DNA from 2 places in the Pseudoalteromonas sp. MMG012 genome. Region 1 is predicted to be linked to the other one. Evidence: predicted binding sites of a transcription regulator. Region 1 holds the regulator's gene; the other holds the start of a gene.
The links. Region 1 encodes sigma-54, which starts transcription at its own class of promoters, with help from an activator protein. Its sites were predicted from a motif close to GTTGGCACGNNNNTNGNNT; they were not measured.
Positions count from the first base shown of each region.

Region 2: the regulator sigma-54 is predicted to act here: its motif matches at 1,786-1,804, upstream of J8L97_RS03520 (PspA/IM30 family protein).

Region 1 is NZ_JAGJEF010000010.1:34,389-39,524, forward strand. It holds gene rapZ (RNase adapter RapZ) at 1-432, opposite strand, end outside; gene J8L97_RS05365 (PTS sugar transporter subunit IIA) at 449-901, opposite strand; gene hpf (ribosome hibernation promoting factor) at 904-1,191, opposite strand; gene J8L97_RS05375 (RNA polymerase factor sigma-54) at 1,220-2,722, opposite strand; gene lptB (LPS export ABC transporter ATP-binding protein) at 2,779-3,504, opposite strand; gene lptA (lipopolysaccharide transport periplasmic protein LptA) at 3,508-4,032, opposite strand; gene lptC (LPS export ABC transporter periplasmic protein LptC) at 4,022-4,576, opposite strand; gene kdsC (3-deoxy-manno-octulosonate-8-phosphatase KdsC) at 4,573-5,124, opposite strand; gene J8L97_RS05400 (KpsF/GutQ family sugar-phosphate isomerase) at 5,124-5,136, opposite strand, start outside.
Region 2 is NZ_JAGJEF010000006.1:50,748-55,883, forward strand. It holds gene J8L97_RS03505 (copper chaperone PCu(A)C) at 1-346, opposite strand, end outside; gene J8L97_RS03510 (hypothetical protein) at 435-755, opposite strand; gene J8L97_RS03515 (PspC domain-containing protein) at 766-981, opposite strand; gene J8L97_RS03520 (PspA/IM30 family protein) at 1,051-1,728, opposite strand; gene dusA (tRNA dihydrouridine(20/20a) synthase DusA) at 1,957-2,970, opposite strand; gene J8L97_RS03530 (hypothetical protein) at 3,288-3,965, shown strand; gene J8L97_RS03535 (hypothetical protein) at 4,217-5,136, opposite strand, start outside.

The sequences.
Region 1 (5,136 bases):
TAACTGGTGGACACTGAGGTCGGTTGTATCAATAAATACATCGGCACTGGTGATCAGTACATCCAATAGCTGCTTTTCTTCTTTAATCGCCAGATCTAATGGTAAGTTATTTATAGAGAGTGGGTGTAGCCTGCGAGTTTCAGAAAAGCGTTTGATCAATGTTTGATCATCACTGTCCAAGTAAAATAATATCGGATTAGCAAATCCTGGTAAATACTCAAGAATATCGTTGAACTCTTGCTGTTGTTTTGGCAAGTTACGCACATCAATACTGACCGCAATTTTGTCATAGCTCTCAGACACGCTTCTAACCAAAGACGGAAGTAAATTGACCGGAATATTGTCAACACAATAGTAGCCTAAATCTTCTAACACTCTTAATGCAACGGACTTCCCAGAACCAGAGCGACCACTAATAATGATTAATTCCACAATTATCCCCTATTTACTAATCTTGAGCCTTAATAATACTATAGAGCTCGGTATCATTGCAGGCATGTCTCAACTGCTTACAGAACTCTTTATCTTTTAAGCTTTCAGCAATTGCAGCGAGTGTTTTCAGATGCTGTTGATTATCACCTTCAGGTACAATGAGTGCAACAAAAATATCGACTGGACGATTGTCTATGGCATCGAATGGAACTGGTTTTTTACTAACTAATATCATCGCAAAAACTTGTTCGATACCTTGCATTCTGCCATGTGGAATAGCGATGCCTTTACCAATTCCAGTGCTGCCTAACTTCTCTCTAGACATGAGTGCAGATAAAACATCATGCTGTTCTAGGTGGGGTAACTGTTCATGTGTAAGTTCGCTAACGTATTCGAGAATACGTTTTTTGCTATTAAAAAGGACCGCAGCTTTACTGCAGTCCTTGTTGATTATTGAGCTAAGTTTCATGGTTAATGTCGAGTAAGCTTTTCTTTGTGTTTGATTACTTGTCTGTCTAGCTTGTCAACCAAACCATCAATAGCAGCATACATATCTTGATGCTCGGTAGAGGCAAATACTTCTGCTCCGCTTAAGTGTAAGGTCGCTTCGGCTTTTTGTACGAGTTTTTCAACATCTAAAATCACATGCACATTATTGATATGATCAAAGTGCCTTTCTAGCTTCGCAAACTTGGTGTTGACATAGTCTCTTAGTGATTCAGTTACTTCTACGTGACGACCAGTTAAATTTAGTTGCATGAGCATTTTCCTTCTTTGATATTACGTCTTATATCAAGCTTTTACGCTGATTCGACGGTGGAATGGCTAACGACTCCCGATATTTTGCTATCGTACGTCGGGCCACTTTGATTCCTTGCTCTGCCAATATATCCGCAATTTTGCTATCACTTAATGGCTTAGCAGTATTTTCGGCGGCAATGAGCTTTTTGATCAATGCTCTAATCGCTGTGGAAGAGCATTCACCTCCGTTTTCGGTACTCACATGGCTCGAGAAGAAATATTTCAACTCAAAAATGCCCCTAGGTGTGTGCATATATTTTTGTGTTGTGACACGTGAAATAGTGGACTCATGCATCTCTACCATTTCAGCCACATCATTTAGCACCATAGGTTTCATTGCTTCAGGGCCATGTTCAAAGAATGCCTGTTGTTGCTGCACAATGCAATTAGTTACTTTCATTAACGTATCATTGCGGCTTTCTAAGCTTTTAATAAACCATTTAGCTTCTTGTAAATGCGAACGAATAAATTGACTATCAGTGCTTGATTTCATTGAGCGAGACATCGCCGCATAGTGATCATTGACTCTAATTTTCGGCATTGAATCAGGGTTTAATTCAACTAACCATCGGCCTTTCACTTTTTTCACAGAGACATCAGGTATGACATATTCAGACTCTTCGCGGATGATACTGGCCGCAGGTTTTGGATTTAAGCTGTGTATTAGAGTCATGACTTCTTTTAAATCGGACTCTTTCAGCTTCGTCTTTTTCATTAGCGTTCGATAGTCTCGACTTGCAAGTAAGTCGATATGTTCGGTGAGCACATGTTTAGTATGTTCCAGCCAAGGTGTACTTTTATCAAACTGATTAAGCTGGATACATAAACATTCTTGTAAGCTCCGAGCAGCAATGCCGACAGGGTCAAATAATTGAATGCGTTTCAGGACAGCCTCAATTTCATCAAGTTCAATGGCATCTTCTGAACTCTCGTCATTAAGGCTTTCTAAGATTTCATCGGTCGATAAGGTTAATAAACCACCATCATCCACGGCTTCCACAATAGCGACAGCGATCCCTCTATCAGTATCACTAAACGGGGTCAGTTCTAGTTGCCACATTAAGTATTCATGGAGCGATTCGGTGGTTGCGCCTTGGTACATGTTTTCGTCTTCAGGCATAGGGCCGCTGCTTGTTGCTGGTGCAGCACTCATGTATTCATCCCATGTGACATCCATCGCAAGTTCTTCGCTAACAGTGTCTTTACTCATAGCCGCGTCTGCATCAAGCTCATAGTCACTGACTGGAGCTTCTTCAATACTGTCTGAATTAGATTCTTCTTTCGAGAGCTCTTTATGTTCTTTTTCTATATTTTCGTTGTCGTTTTCATGCTCTGATTCTTCAACTTCCAGTAATGGGTTGCTGTCCAAGGCTTCTTGGATTTCTTGTTGGAGATCTAGCGTGCTCAATTGCAACAAGCGGATAGCCTGTTGTAATTGGGGTGTCATGGTTAATTGCTGACCCATGCGCAGCTGTAACGATTGCCTCATGTATCTCTAACAATCCTTTCTATTAATCAATTATTAAAATTACCTAGATACTATAACTATAGCCTGAATTGTTCACCTAGGTAGACATCTCGAACAGTTTGATCGGCAAGCACGTGTTCTGGAGTACCTGATGCAATTAATTCACCATGTGAAACTATGTATGCTTTTTCGCACACATCAAGTGTTTCTCGTACATTATGATCTGTGATCAGAACACCTATACCGCGTTTTTTTAAATGTTCGATAATTTTCTTTATATCTAACACCGAAATTGGGTCAACACCAGCAAAAGGCTCATCTAACAGGATAAATTTTGGGTTTGCGGCTAAAGCGCGAGCAATTTCGACTCTTCGACGTTCACCTCCTGACAATGCCATACCTTGACTTGTACGTATATGTTGGATGTTGAATTCATCTAATAATTCATTAAGAATTTGCTCTCGATCAGGTTTACTCAGCTCATTACGAGTTTCTAAAATAGCCATTAAGTTCTGGTAAACGGTTAACTTTCGAAAGATGGAAGATTCTTGCGGTAAATAACCTATGCCTAACCTTGCTCGACTGTGCATCGGTAACAGGGTGATATCGTGGTCATCAATTGTTACGGTACCGTTGTCGCTTGGCACTAATCCAACAATCATATAAAAACTGGTCGTTTTACCTGCCCCGTTGGGGCCTAGCAAGCCAACAATACTGCCTGCCTCGACGGCAAGGCTGACATTTTTTACGACTTGTCGTCCTTTGTAGCTTTTAGCCAAAGCGGTTGCAGTCAAAGTACTCATTTATTATTTGCCTTGTTCTTTATTCGATTTTTTTTCTGGGACTAGAATTGTGTGTACTCGGCCAGTATTTTCATTACCCTTTTCAGCATTTATTAATTGTTTATCCATATCGTAAATTATGGATTGTGCTTTTATGATTTGGCCTGCTTGGTTAATTTCTGCATCACCTTTGATTGTCAGCTTTTTATTCGCTACATCATATCGAACCTCACTCGCCGTGGCACTTAATACGGTGCCATCAGCTTGTGTCTCGGTAAAACGCGCTGGGTTACCTGTAGCGACAAGCAGTTGTTTATTTTCTCCTAACTCAGCCCGTCTATGCACTTCTAGGCGATCAGCGTTAATTTGTCTATTACCATGTATAATTTCAACATTTTGTTCAAAAATACCAATGTTGGTTTTTAATTGTGCGGTTTGCTTGCCTGCTTTAATTGATACTTGTGATGCAAAGTCATTATTGTTGGCCGCAAGCGCGCTGCTGAATGTAAGCCCAATAAAGGCTACGGTGACTATTAATCTATTGGTCATAATAAATGGTTCTAGTATGGTTAATTAGCTCTATAACATCGGTATTTAAATCGGCGTGCAGACCTTTACCTGTGATGAGTAAGTCTGGACCTGTGATTTCTACCGGTTGCTCCGATTGCATTAGTTTATTGATAATTTCAACCCGAATATGGTCCGCGTTGATATGTGTAATCATGGCTTTATCTGTTAGATTTTGCGCCACAACATTACCTTCCAAAATGAGTATGTTATTTTCGTATAATGTGGCTTCAGTTGCTGTGATTTTCCAGTTTTTAGGCCCGTTATATAAAGTAAAAATAGGTGCTTCAAAATGGCTAAAGCCAAGCTCTTGATATAATTCCATTTTATCCGCAGTTACTGTATGGCTACGAACACCCGTTTCATCATAGATTGTTTGTTGTAATTGTGTTGCTATATAATCTGGCTTAGCAATGACATCACTGGTACCGTTTTCTGATGACGGGGGGTGGGTGAAGTAAGGGTACCACAACCATCCCATAATCATTGAAAAGATAATCAATAATGCAATTCGATTTATGGTCATGTGCTTGTTCCAGTGGTACCTAACGAGTGACCTTGTGCTAACATAATCAAATCGGTTAATTCACGTACAGCACCAAACCCTCCAGGTAACATGGTTGTATAATGCGCAACGCGCTTTATAAGAGGGTGAGCATCGTTAACTGCGACTGAAAAGCCCACTAATTGCATGACGGGCAAATCAGGGCCATCATCTCCGATATAAGCGATGTCTTCATCTTGTAAATCTAATGCTTGCTTTAGTGTGTCATATGCCAGCAGTTTATTTTCTTGGCCTTGATAAATATGCTGTACGTTTAAGCTAGTCATTCTTTGCTGAACAATCTGTGAATGCCGGCCAGTAATAACGGCAACTTGCACGCCACTATTGATTAGAGCTTTGATGCCAAACCCATCTTTTGTATTAAATGCTTTTAATTCTTCACCGTTGTTGCCAAGGTAAATCCGACCGTCAGAAAAAACGCCATCAATATCACATATCAGTAGCTTAATATTAGCAGCCTTGCTGTATGCAACATCACTGATAGGTTGATATAAGTCTGAGAATTGCATTATAAAACTCCT
Region 2 (5,136 bases), on a different contig from region 1:
GAAATTTCACTTGCGTTTTTGCTTTGATAACAAGTTTGTCTACTTGCTGCATTTTCATCATACCATTGTGGTGCACATGCTCATGGATCTCTACGCGACCAAGGCCTGAAATGGTTGCCTTAACCAAGGTCAGTTTGGTATCTCTCTTATTCTCTAAAGTAAAGTAGGCTGCAGTTGATTTTGCAGCAGGAAGAAAAGCCCGTATTTTTGCATCATCAATCGATACATACGCCTCACTGTGATGATGCTTTTGTGCACCAGCAGATACATGCTCATGATTTTGATTAGAAAAAGCGAACGTTGTAAAAAATAAACTCGAACTCAACATAATATACTTAGCAATCATATGCTTTCCTTAAATAAAACAGCCACGGTTCAAATCATACCATGAAGTCAGCTATTTCGTGCTAATTAGCCTATGATAGCGTGTAAAATCATGTCGACACCCCCTCACTTAGTAACCAACCGACCCCCACCAGCATCAATAGCGGGATCGCAATAACCACAGAGTTAAATAATAAAGCCAGTATACCTCCAACAAGTAACACTAAACCAAGGCCAACCACACCGATACTTACCAGCGCAAACAAAGCGATAACCGCGACAATCCCAACAAGCAACCCCGCTAACTCCATACCAACCCAGCTCAGTTCACCCATAAAATTTGAGATACTCAGCCATGCAAGTGGCGCGTTTAGCCATGAAATCGTTGAATAAAGAAAAAGTGCAATCAGAATTAAGAAAACAGTTTTCATGGCGCCCTCCTTAATGGCTCTTTGTTGGCAGTGTATAATAAGCAACACCGTAGGCAATCAGGGTTAATACCGGAAACTTTAAGAATAAAAACAAGACGACAACGCGGGTCAGCCAACGCGGCATATTAAACCGCTCTGCAAGCCCAGCACACACACCGCCCAACTTCTTATTTTTTATATGACGAAAACACTGCTGTTTAAAATTCGATTTAGATTGTGTATACATAATAACTCCAAAATAACTGATGTTGTTGCTTTATTGCTATGTACTGACTTGCAAAAAAACGGGCTTTAGTTAAGCGCTAACCTGAGATGTACGTGCCGCTATTTGCTGTTTCAATAACGCCAATTCACTGCTCAACTTTTCCTCTTTATCTAACGCATCAAATTGTGCTTGTGTACTCTGTTGACCAACATCATAGCTTTCAACTTCAGATTCAATCCGCTCAACTTTTCGTTCTAAATGCTCAAACCTAGCCAATACATTGTCAACATTATCTGATGCGAGCGCTTGTCTCACTCGTACTTGTGCTGATACCACGCGCTCACGTCGCAACAACTGTTGTTCGGTATGACTTAACGCATTAATTTTAGTTATTAAGCGGTCTGCATCAGCATTTAACTGTTCAAGCGCTTGAGCTAGCTTTAATTGCTGAGGCTGTAGTTCATCAATCTGTCCAATCAATGTATATTTATGATTTAGCGCTGCTTTTGCTAAATCATCCCGTGCTTTAGTTAATGCGTGCTCGGCTTTTTGCTGCCAATCATCAGCTTGCTTTTGTTTTGTTTCAATTTGCCGTGTGAGTGCCTTTTGTTCACAAATAATGGTCGCTGCCATAGATCGACACTCAGCCAAAGCATCTCGTAACTCGGTTTTAATGTGAGATGTCATTTTCTGTGGATCTTCAGCTTTATCTAAAAACGCAGACACTTCTGATTTAATAATATCTTCAATTCGATTAATTAAGGCCATGGTCGGCTCCTTTGCATTGGCGTAAATAAAATACTGACATAATGTATAAACAATACATTCCAATCTTTATGCCAAAGATAAAAAGAAACTAAAAATCAGCTAGTTAACATGAGATAAATAAAATTATGAAAAAAGGTAATTGATGATTTTGACTAAAAAGTGGTGTTTTAAACTAAAAAACCACACAATTTAATTGCATGGTTGTATTAAATAAATGTAGCCTAGTAATTACTCAGGCACGCATTCCAACGCTTTTTCCATCACGCGGATATCCGCCCCTTGTTTATGGCCATTTTCAGACAAATGACGCCTAAACGCGCGGCCTCCAGGCTGACTTTGAAAAATACCCAGCATATGACGCGCAATGTGCCAAAAATTAGCCCCTTGCGTCATTTGGGCTTCAAAATAATCATACATGCTGCGTACAACATCGTGCCGACTTAGTGTAAAAGCGGGTTCGCCATATAAAAGTGCATCAACTTGGCTCAGCATATACGGGTTGCTATACGCTTCTCGGCCAATCATCACACCGTCAAGGTGCACTAAGTGTTTTTGACAGTCTTCCAATGTTTTAACGCCACCATTTATACTAATATGTAACTCTGGAAAATCTTGTTTCAGCTGATATACACGTGGATAATCAAGCGGTGGCACCTCTCGATTTTCTTTGGGGCTCAACCCTTTCAACCATGCTTTACGTGCATGAATAATAAAATCATCACACCCAGCTTGTTTCGATGCATCAATAAGCGCAGTTAAAAATGCATAAGAATCTTGCTCATCAATACCAATACGAGTTTTAACCGTTACCGGTATATCTACCTCTGCTTTCATAGCAGCCACACATTCTGCAACCAGCTGAGGTTCAGCCATTAAACACGCGCCAAAGCGACCGTTTTGAACTCGGTCTGATGGACAGCCCACATTTAGATTAATTTCATTGTAACCGTATTCACCTGCACGCTTGGCGCATTCTGCCAGCGCTTTAGGGTCAGACCCACCAAGCTGAAGCGCCACTGGCATTTCATGCGCACCAAATGCCAAGTAATCTCCCTTGCCAAACAAAATCGCACCCGTTGTGATCATTTCAGTATATAGTACTGCATGTTTACTTAATTTTCGGTGGAAAGTGCGGCAATGTTTGTCAGTCCAATCCAACATAGGTGCCACGGAAAAGCGTCTAAAATCACCTGATTGTGTTATTAAGTGATCATTGCTTTTGACTTGATTCATTTGGCTCATTGACAACCTCATCCAGAAACGATATTAAACCGCGATCATATTACGAGGCAAACATACCATAAGCCAATCATAACAGCGCATAAATTAGGAGCGGCAGTATACACTATCCCCCTTAAAACTGCATGTATTCACACCTCGGTATTAGTTACGCCAAGTAACTTGGTTCGGCTGGTATTATCAGCACATGTAAGTAAAGGCTGGTTAACTAAGCGGCCAATTGCCATGTAAAGTTGCCTGCATATTTGCCAAGCCTCTTTTCCAGCGTACAAATACAATATAAACTAGCGACTTAGGTATTAAGTAGGTAAATAGTTTACATGAAGTCGCATTTAGGCCGCCGAGCATTTTCAGCTATGGAACTACACACGCTTTTTAATGGTTATATTTACGCTGATGAAAGGCAGAAACGCGAACAACCTAAACACTGGCACTTTTGGTTACCATTAATTGCTTACTATACAGGTGCTTATAGCGATGAGATTGGCAGTCTTAACCTATCTGATATCATTAAAAAAGACGGCGTACATTGCTTTAGCTTTACCACACACGGGAAAATTCGCCACCGACTCATTCCCATTCATACCGCCTTGTGGCAAGCTGGCCTTGAAGATTACATCAAACATGTAACTGATGAACAACACGCTCGGTTACTGTATGACTTACCCAGTAAGTCGGGCCGTTATAGTGAAAAGGTCAGAATATGGTTTTCTGGTGAAGGTGAACGGTTAGGCTATTTACAAAAGTGTGACTTGCCTTCCATTGATCAACAAGGCCAAAAAACCGCAATCAGCAGCTTAAGACTCAACTTTGAACAACAGATACGGATTGCAGCGCTACAAAGAGCCAATAAATCGGCTTTTTATTATTTATTGGGGTTAAAAGATGAGGTGTTAACAGCGCCACCGCCATTCGCTATCTTAAAGCAAGTCGTCGCCCCTATTCGGGTGATTAATAACAACGTACATTGGCAGCGATTTTTAGCCCGACACCACTGATATGCCATAAAAAGGCAACCTCTTTCCAAACCTCTCTCTCAGTGACACCGTATTACCTTTTGTGGCTTACAGGCCCACACAAAAAACAGGACCCCTTTTCCCTGTCATATGGCAACGCAGCCAGATAACGATAAAAACACGTATAAGTAAGTGCGTATCACTATGCTCATATCACTAAACGTATACAAATAAACACGCGCAAAAAAGCCGCTAAAAAGCGGCTTTTTTAACTAAGGTATTAACTAATTAAATTAGTTAGCACCTGTTGTTGATGTTTCACACGTTACACGTACATCACCAGTCTCATCTGTACCGTCTGGCGTTATTGTGAATGACGTAGTCGCACCATCAGCCACTACTACACCACGAGGAATAACATTTACTGTATAAGTAGCAGTAGTACCTTCAACAATATTTGGAAGAGCGTAAGTTCCCGCTGTTGTTTCTAACGCAACCGCTGGTGCTTTATTAGCTAAAGCATAAGACACTACCGCGCCACCAAGTGGTGCACTAACGTTAGTATCGTTTGCACACGTTGCCGTTACAGCAAATGACTCTGCCACAAATGTAACTGGGTTTGATAATGCAACCTCGGTAGTACCACAGATGTTACCTGTTGTAGTACCCCATTGGTTACCATTGCCATCTCGTACTGTGACAGTTGCATTTTCTGTTGCAGCAACACCGCTTAAGCTCAGCGCGGTTGAGTTACCAGTAATACGTACTGTTTCAGAGCGCTTAGGTGATTGAATAACCGCAAATAAGCCAGATGCTGGCACATCATCACCAGTGGTTGTAAGAGTAATTGTGTTAGCACAAATTGCTGCTACATCATTAGCAGCAAAGAATGTTAAGTGGTCAGTCATGAAGCTACCAGCAAATGTATCACCTGTTTGCGCACCAACTGTAACTTCGTTCGTTTCGTTAGTCCACTTACCCGTGTCTTCATTATGTGAAGCCAGTTTTAACTTATCGCCAGTCTTAACCGTTTCACCAGTGCTTAACACTGTCGATGCAGGAATCGCAACCGTGATTTCAATATCTTGACTAAAGCTCTTAATTTTGTTGCCTTGGTCATCTGTCATTACAACGTTTGCAACACCGACTGGCTGCGCTACCGTTGTCGTGCTACCTGCGTTTAAGCCCTCAGGGATGATTGCACCCGCAACAT